DNA from 3 places in the Nonomuraea sp. NPDC050404 genome. Region 2 is predicted to be linked to each of the others. Evidence: predicted binding sites of a transcription regulator. Region 2 holds the regulator's gene; each other region holds the start of a gene.
The links. Region 2 encodes HrcA, which represses chaperone genes, less so after heat shock. Its sites were predicted from a motif close to TTGGCACTCTCNNNNNGAGAGTGCCAA; they were not measured.
Positions count from the first base shown of each region.

Region 1 (3,272 bases), on a different contig from region 2:
GTGGCTGGCCAAGATGGACGCGCCGCTGGCGTTCGTGTGGTCCTGGCCCGGCACCGAGCCGAGCAGCCTCGACCCGAGCACCGTGACCGTGTCCCGCGACCCGGACGGCCGCTGGTATGCCTCCCTCGCCGTGGACACGCCAGAGCCCGGCCCGGCTCCCGCCGCCGACGCGGCGATTGGCGCGGCGGTCGGCATCGACCTGGGCGTCACGAATTTTGCTGTCACCTCCACCGGCGACACGATCGCCAACCCGCGTCACCTGGCCAGGCGGGAGCGCAACCTGGCCCGCTACCAGCGGCGCCTGGCCCGCACCCGGCGCGGCTCGGCCAACCGGGTCAAGGCCAGGGCGAAGGTGGCCCGCGCGCACCGCAAGGTCCGGGCTTCGCGCGCGGACTTTCTGCACCGCACCTCGGCCCGGCTCATCCGTGACCACGACGTCATCGTGATCGAAGACCTCAACGTGCGCGGCATGGTTCGCAACCGCAGACTGTCCAAGGCCATCTCCGACACGGGCTGGGGCACCTTCCGCGCCCTGCTGGCCTACAAGGCCGCCAGGCACGGCCGCCACCTGATCGTGATCGACCGCTGGTATCCCTCCAGCAAGACCTGCTCGGCCTGCGGGCACCTGCTCGCCGAACTCGCCCTCGGCACCCGGACGTGGCAGTGCCCGTCCTGCGGCACCCGGCACGACCGGGACGTCAACGCCGCCAAGAACATTCTGGCGGCAGGTCTTGCCGCAACTGCCTGCGGAGGTGACGTCAGACATGCCGGGTCTCCCGGGGTGCGGTCGCCGGCGAAACAGGAACCCCAGCCCGCGAGTGCTGGAATCCCCGTCCCTCAGCGCGGGGAGTAGTCAAAGCAGCTCCCTCTCTTCGAGTACCGCGAGCAGCGGCCCAGCCGCCGCCAGCACCGCCTGAACGTCTTCCCCGGACAGAACCCGGCCCGCATCCAGCACCAGCCGCACCCCATCACCCAGCCTGACCCCCGCGACCACAGCCCCGAACGCCGGCGACTGACTGTCGTTCAGCCCCGCGCCCACCGACTCGTCCACCCCCGCGCCCACCGCTGTGGGCACTCCCGCAATCACCGGTGCGGGCATCGGGGGATGGCGGTTGTCCTCCGCCGTGTCCGCGAGTCCAGACTCCGGTGGCCGGCCGTCCTCTGCCGCCGCCGCGTGCGCGTGCGCCGTTCCGCTGCCCGGCCGCTCGGTCCAGAACCGTCCCCGCACCGGCGAGCTGTCCCGCGCCTCTTCAGGTCCGTCAACCGCCTGCAACCCATCGGCCGTCTGCAGTCCGTCAACCGGCTGCAGCCTGTCAACCGCCCGCAGCCCATCCGCAGCCTGGAGCCCATCCGAGACGGTCACAGTCGCAGCCGCCGCATCCGCCCTCACCGAGTCGTCCAGTCCTGCCGCCGACTCCAGGGTGCGATCCGTGGCCCCTGTCAGCGCCGCCTGGATCTCGGCGATCGACCGTCCGGCCGTCTGCAGTCGCTTCACCGCCACGAGCTGCAGCAGATGCCGCCGCCCGTAGCGGGCCACCCGGCCGCGCCTGGTCAGTGGCGGGTCCACCAGGCCGATGGTCGTATACCACCTGATCAGCCGCTCACCCGGTACCTCGCGGACCCGTCCGCTGGCAGGGGTGGACGCCCCGGCGCGCAGGGCGCGCGCCGCGTGCTCGGCCAGTTCGCCGATCGTCCAGGTGTCACTCATACCTTCACAGTGACACTGTCACTATTACACTGTCAACAACGGGGGGAGTGGAAGAAGAAACGCCTGAATTTCGTTGGGAAATGTGTAAAGTCCGACCGACGGGGAGAAAACAGACATGGCTACCATTACTGGCCCACTCTCGGGCGACGCCAGGAACACCGTCGCGGAGGCCCTCCAGGGCGCCTTGGTCGATCTGATCGATCTCTCACTGGTCGCCAAGCAGGCCCACTGGAACCTCATCGGTACACATTTCCGCTCCATCCACCTCCAGCTAGACGAGATCACCGCGCTGGCCAGGACCCACATGGACGTCCTCGCCGAGCGCGCCGTGGCCCTCGGAGCCAATCCGGACGGCCGCGCCGCCACGGTCTCCCGCTCCACCAAGCTCCAGCAGCCCGAGGGCGGCTGGCTTGAGGACGGCAAGGTCCTGGCGATTCTCACCGACATCCTCGACGGCATCAGCAAGCGCATGTACGAGCGCATCAAGGCCACTGACGAGGCCGACCCCGTCAGCCAGGACCTGCTGATCGCCGTGGCGCAGGAGATCGACAAGCAACACTGGATGTTCCAGGCCCAGCGCTGACCAACCGCGAAAAGTCCGGGCCCAGGCCCGGACTTTCGCATGCCTGACCCGTGCGCGATGCGGGCACGCCGAGCTGGGTTCGCTGAGTGGACGTGGCGCGGGCGGGCGTGTCCGTCATCGCCATGGTGCTGTCACCGGTGCCCGATTCCGATGGGCCGGTGGCTCGATTTCCGAAATCTCGTGGTTTATCGGGAAAACGGTTTCATTCTCACACACCGTAGCCAGAGGTGCCGGTCGGTGGTTCATTGGCCGCCATCCGGCTCACGGAAAGTCACCGGCCGCACCTCGTAGCGAAAGGCGGCCACGGGGTTTGCGCAGAGTTTGATCTCGCGAGTCCCTGCCATTCATGTCGGTGCGGTCGACTAGCGTGGCACCTAGAGGGAGGCCCCACGATGTCGCGCAAGACTCTCCTCCGCACGGGCCCGCTCGTGCCGGGCGGCGTCAGCCCGTACGGTCCGCTCGGCCTGCCGGATCCCGGCGGCGCCCTGGCGCTGCCCCCAGGGTTCGCCGGCCGGGTCGTGGCCCGATCCGGCCACAAGGTGGCCGGCCTGACCTGGCACGCGGCCCCCGACGGCGGCGCCTGCTTCCCCGACGGCGGCGGCTGGATCTACGTGTCCAACTCCGAGCTCCCCCTGCTCGGTGGCGCGTCGGCGCTGCGCTTTCGCGCGGACGGCAGCGTCGGCGACGCCTACCGCATCCTGTCGGGCACCGACCTCAACTGCGCGGGCGGCGCCACGCCGTGGCACACCTGGCTGTCGTGCGAGCTCGGCCACCGGGGCCGGGTCTTCGAGTGCGACCCCTACGGCGCCCGCGCCGCACGTCCCCGCCTGTCCATGGGCCGTTTCAAGCACGAGGCCGCGGCCTGCGACCCGGAGCGGCGCGTGATCTACATGACCGAGGACGAGCCGGACGGCTGCTTCTACCGGTTCCGGCCGGGCGACTGGGGCGACCTGACGGAGGGCACGCTGGAGGTCCTGTGCG
Region 1 covers NZ_JBFAKB010000007.1:365,557-368,828, forward strand. The annotation lists gene AB0I81_RS21865 (RNA-guided endonuclease TnpB family protein) at 1-853, shown strand, start outside; gene AB0I81_RS21870 (helix-turn-helix domain-containing protein) at 854-1,708, opposite strand; gene AB0I81_RS21875 (DNA starvation/stationary phase protection protein) at 1,824-2,291, shown strand; gene AB0I81_RS21880 (alkaline phosphatase PhoX) at 2,684-3,272, shown strand, end outside.
Region 1: a site for HrcA is predicted at 1,718-1,744, ahead of AB0I81_RS21875 (DNA starvation/stationary phase protection protein). Genes of this name have one in related genera too.

Region 2 (3,272 bases):
TCCTGGGCGGTGTCGAGGCGGTTGGGGGTCTCGACGTTGACGTGGATGAGCAGGTCACCCCTGCCGGACTCGTTGAGCCGCTGCACGCCGCGCCCGTACATGGTGATGACCTGGCCCGACTGGGTGCCGGGCCGGACGTCGATCTCCTCGGAGCCGTCGAGGGTCTCCACGGCGAGGATGGTGCCGAGCGCGGCGGCCGTCATGGGGATCTGCACGGTGCAGTGCAGGTCGTCGCCGCGGCGCTCGAAGATCTCGTGGGGCCGTTCGACGATCTCCAGGAAGAGGTCTCCGGGCGGGCCGCCGCCGGGGCCGACCTCGCCCTCGCCGGCGAGCTGGATGTGGGTGCCGTCCTCGACGCCCGCGGGGATGCGGACCTTGATGGTACGGCGGGTGCGTACGCGGCCGTCGCCGGAGCACTCCTGGCACGGGTTGCGGATGATCGTGCCGAAGCCGCCGCACTGCGGGCACGGCCTGGAGGTCATGACCTGGCCCAGGAAGGAGCGGGTGACCTGGGAGATCTCGCCGCGGCCGTTGCACATGTCGCAGCTGTCGGGATGGGTGCCGGGCGCCGCGCCGGCGCCGTGGCAGACCTCGCAGAGCACGGCCGTGTCGACGACCAGCTCGCGGGTGGTGCCGAACGCCGTCTCGCGCAGGTCGAGCTCGACCCGGATGGTGGCGTTGCGGCCCCTGCGGGCGCGCGAGCGCGGACCGCGGGTGCCGGCCGCCGTGCCGAAGAAGGCGTCCATGATGTCGCTGAACGGGAAGCCCGCCCCGAAGCCTCCGGCGCCCGCGCCCGCGCCTGCCCCGGCGCCGCCGAAGGGGTCGCCACCCAGGTCGTACATCTGGCGCTTGCTCGGATCTGACAGCACCTCGTAGGCCTGCGTGATCTCTTTGAACCGGTCCTGGGTCTCAGGATCGGGGTTCACGTCGGGGTGCAGCTCGCGGGCGAGGCGGCGGTAGGCCTTCTTGATCTCGTCCTGACTTGCGTCACGGCGCACCCCGAGGGTGGCGTAGTAGTCGCTGTTTGCCACTTATCGACCTCTTATGATGCAGCCAGGATCTGGCTGACGTAGCGTGCCACCGCGCGCACGGCGCCCATCGTCACGGGATAGTCCATCCTGGTCGGCCCCAGCACTCCGAGCCGGGCCAGTTGGTTGTCGCCAGAACCGTATCCGGTCGCGACGACGGATGTCCCACGCAGGTAGGGGTTTTCCGAGCCGATGCGCACGGTGAGCGCGGACGGGGTGTCTGTGGAAGTCTCGCCGAGCAGCCGCATGAGGACGACCTGCTCTTCCAGCGCCTCCAGCACATCGCGCAGGCCGACGGAGAAGTCGGCGCCTGCGAGGTTGGCCGCGCCGGCGAACACGATCTTCTCGTCGTGCCGCTCGACCAGCGTTTCGAGCAGCACCGACAGGATCGTCACCGCGGCGGGCCGGTCTTCGGGAGCCAGCCGCTCGGGCAGGTCGGCGACCAGGTCGGGCACGCTGGTCAGGCCGCAGCCGTCGAGGCAGGCGTTGAGCACGGCGCGCAGGTGGGCTACGCGGGCGTCCTCCACCGCTTCCGGGAGTTCGACCACGCGTTGTTCGACGCGGCCGGTGTTGGTGATGAGCACGAGCATGACCCGCCGGTCGTTCAGCGGGACCAGTTCGACGTGCCTGACGGTCGAACGCGTGAGCGTCGGGTACTGCACGACCGCCACCTGCCTGGTCAGCTGCGCCAGCAGGCGGACCGTGCGGGTGACCACGTCGTCGAGGTCGACCGCGCCGGCGAGGAACGTCTCGATCGCCCTGCGCTCGGCCGACGACAGCGGCTTGACCTGTGAGAGCCGGTCGACGAACAGGCGGTAGCCCTTGTCCGTCGGCACGCGGCCCGCGCTGGTGTGCGGCTGGGTGATGTAGCCCTCCTCCTCCAGCGCGGCCATGTCGTTCCTGACCGTCGCCGGGGAGACCTTCAGATTGTGGCGCTCGGCGAGCGCCTTGGAGCCCACCGGTTCGTTGGTGGACACGTAGTCTTCGACAATGGCGCGGAGCACCGCCAGTTTACGATCGTCGAGCACGTGCTCACCTCCTGCCTCTGTCTCTATCAGGAACGCACCTCTTGAAGAAACGAGGTGTCTAGCACTCTGTGTTCCCGAGTGCCAAGTGTACGGCTCTCGCCCACAAGGTGCGATAACACCGCGTCCCATCCTGCTTCTAGCTTCTTGGAAGCGACAGGCCTCAGACTTGCCCACATGACCGACGATTCCCAGCCCCCGCCGTACGGCCCGCCGCCTGGGCAGGGTCCCCACCAAGGTCAGCCGCGTCCCGCTCAGTATGGCCCGCATCCGGAGTCCCAGCCCGGTTACGGTCCGCAATCAGGATCCCAGCCCGGTCCGTGGCCGCCGCCGCATCAGCAACGACCGCCGCGGCACGGCGAGGCCACGCAGTTCGATTTGCCTCCTCAGTACGGACAATACGGCCAGCAAGCCCAATTCCCACCTCCAGCCGCCACAAATGTCATAAAACCCAGCCTGTGGTGGCTCGCGGCCCCCTGGGGCGTGTTCCTGGCGTGTGTGGCGGTCGGCGTGTACTTCCTCGTGGACGGCATGGCGGGCATGACGGGCGTGGCCCCGACGAGGACGTTCGCATCCGGCGAAAGCGTCACGGTACGGATCGACCCGGCGGACCGACCCGGAGTGTTCATCACCGGTGACACTGCGGTCACCTATGACTGCTCGATCAGCGGCGGCCCGGGCCAGGCCAGGCTCGCCAGGACCACGGACGCCCAGACGATCACGGCGGGAGGCGCCGAGTGGGAGCAGTTCCTCGTGATCAACGCGCCGGCCAAGGGTGAGTACCAGCTCACCTGCAGCAACCAGGGGCAGGCCACCGTACGGTACGGCGTGGGCGGCGACCTGTCGGCCGCCGTGGGCAGGGCCGCCGGCGGCATGTTCACACTGATCTTCGTCCCCGCCGGGGGCCTGCTCGTCGCGATCGGCGGCACGGTCACCGTCCTGCTGCTCCGCAAACGCTCCCGAAGGCGCCTTGCGGTCGGCGGGTGATTTGCTACGGTCCCCGTGTGTACGAGGGCGATGTTCTGGCGGGAAATTGGCGGCGGCCGGGCAAGGGCAAGATCCCGAAAGTGCCCGCCGAACTGGAGCTGGTCGTGGAGGACGCCGACAGCGGCTTCTGCGGTGCGGTGGTGGCCTGTGACAAGGAGGCCGTCACGCTGGAGGACCGGTTCGGCAAGCGCCGCCTGTTCCCGCTCGCACCCGCCGCCTTCCTGCTGGAGGG
Region 2 covers NZ_JBFAKB010000024.1:27,168-30,439, forward strand. The annotation lists gene dnaJ (molecular chaperone DnaJ) at 1-1,031, opposite strand, end outside; gene hrcA (heat-inducible transcriptional repressor HrcA) at 1,043-2,056, opposite strand; gene AB0I81_RS46510 (hypothetical protein) at 2,552-3,040, shown strand; gene AB0I81_RS46515 (DUF3097 domain-containing protein) at 3,058-3,272, shown strand, end outside.

Region 3 (3,272 bases), on a different contig from region 2:
GCATCGACGGCACCTATGACGAGGTCAACCGGTTCTGTTCGGAGCTGATCGGCGACCCCATGGGCGACAAGTGGGGCTTCGTCAACGTCAACCTGCGGCCCTACTACGCCGAGGGCTCCAAGACGCTCGCGTACGAGATCGCCGAGCAGCTCGGCTGGCGGCTGCCCGAGCAGATCATCATTCCCATCGCCTCCGGCTCCCAGCTCACGAAGATCGACAAGGGCTTCAAGGAGCTGGTGAGGCTGGGGCTGGTGGAGGACACGCCCTACAAGGTCTTCGGCGCCCAGGCCGCCGGGTGCTCGCCGGTGTCCACGGCGTACAAGGCCGGCCACGACGTCGTGCAGCCGGTCAGGCCGGACACCATCGCCAAGTCGCTGGCCATCGGCAACCCCGCCGACGGGCCGTACGTGCTGGACATCGCCCGGCGCACCGGAGGTGGCGTCGAGGACGTCACGGACGCCGAGATCGTGGCCGCGATGAGGCTGCTGGCCTCGACCGAGGGCATCTTCGCCGAGACCGCCGGCGGCGTGACCGTCGGCGTGCTGAAGAAGCTCACCGAGAGCGGGCGGCTCGACCCCGAGGCCGAGACCGTCGTGCTCAACACCGGTGACGGGCTCAAGACGCTGGACGTGCTCGACGGCGAGTCCGTCGAGCCCACGGCCGTGATCAAGCCCTCTCTCGACGCGTTCCGCGCGACTGTCTGACAACCAGGAAAGGCGATTAGAACCATGAGCGTTTCTGTGCGGATTCCCACCATTCTGCGCACGTACACCGGGGGGAACGCGGAAGTCAGTGGCGAGGGCGCGACTCTTCGTGACGTGCTTGCCAAGCTCGACTCCGACTACCCGGGCATCGGCGCGAGAATTCTGGATGAATCGGGCAAGATTCGTCGTTTCGTCAACGTTTATGTTGGGGAAGAGGACGTCCGTTTCACCGAGGGACTCGACACTCCCGCCCCCGAGGGCACTCAGATCTCCATCATCCCGGCGGTCGCCGGCGGCTGACTCCCGTAGACCACACTGTTGAAGGCGCCCCCAGTGGGCGCCTTCTCCTTTTCCCGGGCCAATTCAACGTTGAACGACCTGCGATGCGAAGAAATAGGGAGTTTGCAGATTGACTCTGTTGCCAAACCCCTTGCCACAGGTATGGTCGAGGGCGATCGTCTGGCTGATTTCCCTAAAGTCACACGATTACAGGTCCCGCGGAGGAATGGGCGAGATCTGGGAGACCAGTAAGAGGAGTCGGAAGTGGCGCAGGGCACCGTCAAGTGGTTCAACGCGGACAAGGGCTACGGCTTCATCGCGGTAGACGGTGGTAAGGATGTATTCGTCCATTACTCAGCGATCATGATGGACGGGTACCGCTCTCTCGAACAGGGGCAGCGCGTCGAGTTCGAGATCACGCAGGGCCAGAAGGGACCGCAGGCGGAGTCCGTCCGCGCGGTCTGATTGACATCACTGGTATGCACCGGGCGGGATCCACGGCACCGCGATCCGTGCGAGCCGTCACCACCTATCTCGTCGACTCGTGTGCGGCGAGCTGCTCCGGGCGGCTCGCCGTACCGATCCACTGGTCTTGTGCGCACCTTCCCGGCGGCTCGCCGTACGGACTTACTGACCTGCGAGGAACCACCGGGCCGGTGGTCGTTCGCTTGCACTCGGCAGGGTAGAGTGCTAAACAGTCGTTGGCACTCTGTGCAGCAGAGTGCCAACCTCGGATCGAGACGATGGGGTCTGCCGAACGGAGATGCGGACCCATGCCGTCGCGGGCGTCGGCTCGGTCCACCCCAGCCACCCTGCATCTGGGAGGTCTAGCCTTATGGCAGCCAAGATGATCGCGTTTGACGAGGACGCCCGGCGCGGTCTCGAGCGCGGTATGAACCAGCTCGCCGACGCCGTCAAGGTGACCCTGGGCCCGAAGGGCCGCAACGTCGTACTGGAGAAGAAGTGGGGCGCCCCCACGATCACCAACGACGGTGTTTCCATCGCCAAGGAAATCGAGCTCGAGGACCCTTGGGAGAAGATCGGCGCCGAGCTGGTCAAGGAAGTCGCCAAGAAGACTGACGACGTCGCCGGCGACGGCACCACCACCGCCACCGTGCTCGCCCAGGCGCTCGTTCGTGAGGGTCTGCGCAACGTGGCCGCCGGCGCCAACCCGATGGCCCTGAAGAAGGGCATCGAGGCCGCCGTCGAGCGCGTCAGCGAGGAGCTCTCCAAGCTGGCCAAGGATGTGGAGACCAAGGAGCAGATCGCCTCCACCGCCTCCATCTCCGCCGCCGACCCCGAGATCGGCTCGCTCATCGCCGAGGCGATGGACAAGGTCGGCAAGGAAGGCGTCATCACCGTCGAGGAGAGCAACACCTTCGGCCTGGAGCTTGAGCTCACCGAGGGCATGCGCTTCGACAAGGGCATGACGTCGATGTACTTCGTCACCGACTCGGACCGCATGGAGGCCGTGCTCGAGGACCCGTACATCCTGATCGTCAACAGCAAGGTCTCGGCCAACAAGGACCTGCTGCCGCTGCTCGACAAGGTCGTGCAGTCCGGCAAGCCGCTGCTGATCATCGCCGAGGACGTCGACGGCGAGGCCCTGGCCACGCTGGTCGTCAACAAGATCCGTGGCCTGTTCCGCTCCGTCGCGGTCAAGGCGCCGGGCTTCGGTGACCGCCGCAAGGCCATGCTCAACGACATCGCGATCCTGACCGGTGGTCAGGTCATCGCCGAGGAGGTCGGCCTCAAGCTCGAGACCGCCACCCTCGACCTGCTGGGCCGCGCCCGCAAGGTGGTCGTGACCAAGGACGAGACCACGATCGTGGACGGCGCCGGTGACGCCGAGCAGATCGCGGGCCGGGTCGGCGAGATCCGCGCCGAGATCGAGCGCACCGACTCCGACTACGACCGTGAGAAGCTCCAGGAGCGCCTCGCGAAGCTGGCCGGCGGCGTCGCCGTCATCAAGGCCGGCGCCGCGACCGAGGTCGAGCTGAAGGAGCGCAAGCACCGCATCGAGGACGCCGTGCGTAACGCCAAGGCGGCCGTCGAGGAGGGCATCGTGCCCGGCGGTGGCGTGGCGCTGCTGCAGGCCGGCGCCAAGGCGTTCGACAAGCTGGAGCTGCCCGGCGACGAGGCGACCGGCGCGGCGATCGTCAAGAAGGCGCTGGAGGAGCCGCTCAAGCAGATCGCGGTCAACGCCGGCCTTGAGGGCGGCGTCGTGGTCGAGCGCGTGCGCAACCTCACCCCGGGTGAGGGCCTCAACGCGGCCACCGGCGAGTACGT
Region 3 covers NZ_JBFAKB010000048.1:32,682-35,953, forward strand. The annotation lists gene thrC (threonine synthase) at 1-704, shown strand, start outside; gene AB0I81_RS60555 (MoaD/ThiS family protein) at 729-1,004, shown strand; gene AB0I81_RS60560 (cold-shock protein) at 1,248-1,448, shown strand; gene groL (chaperonin GroEL) at 1,819-3,272, shown strand, end outside.
Region 3: a site for HrcA is predicted at 1,685-1,711, ahead of groL (chaperonin GroEL). Genes of this name have one in related genera too.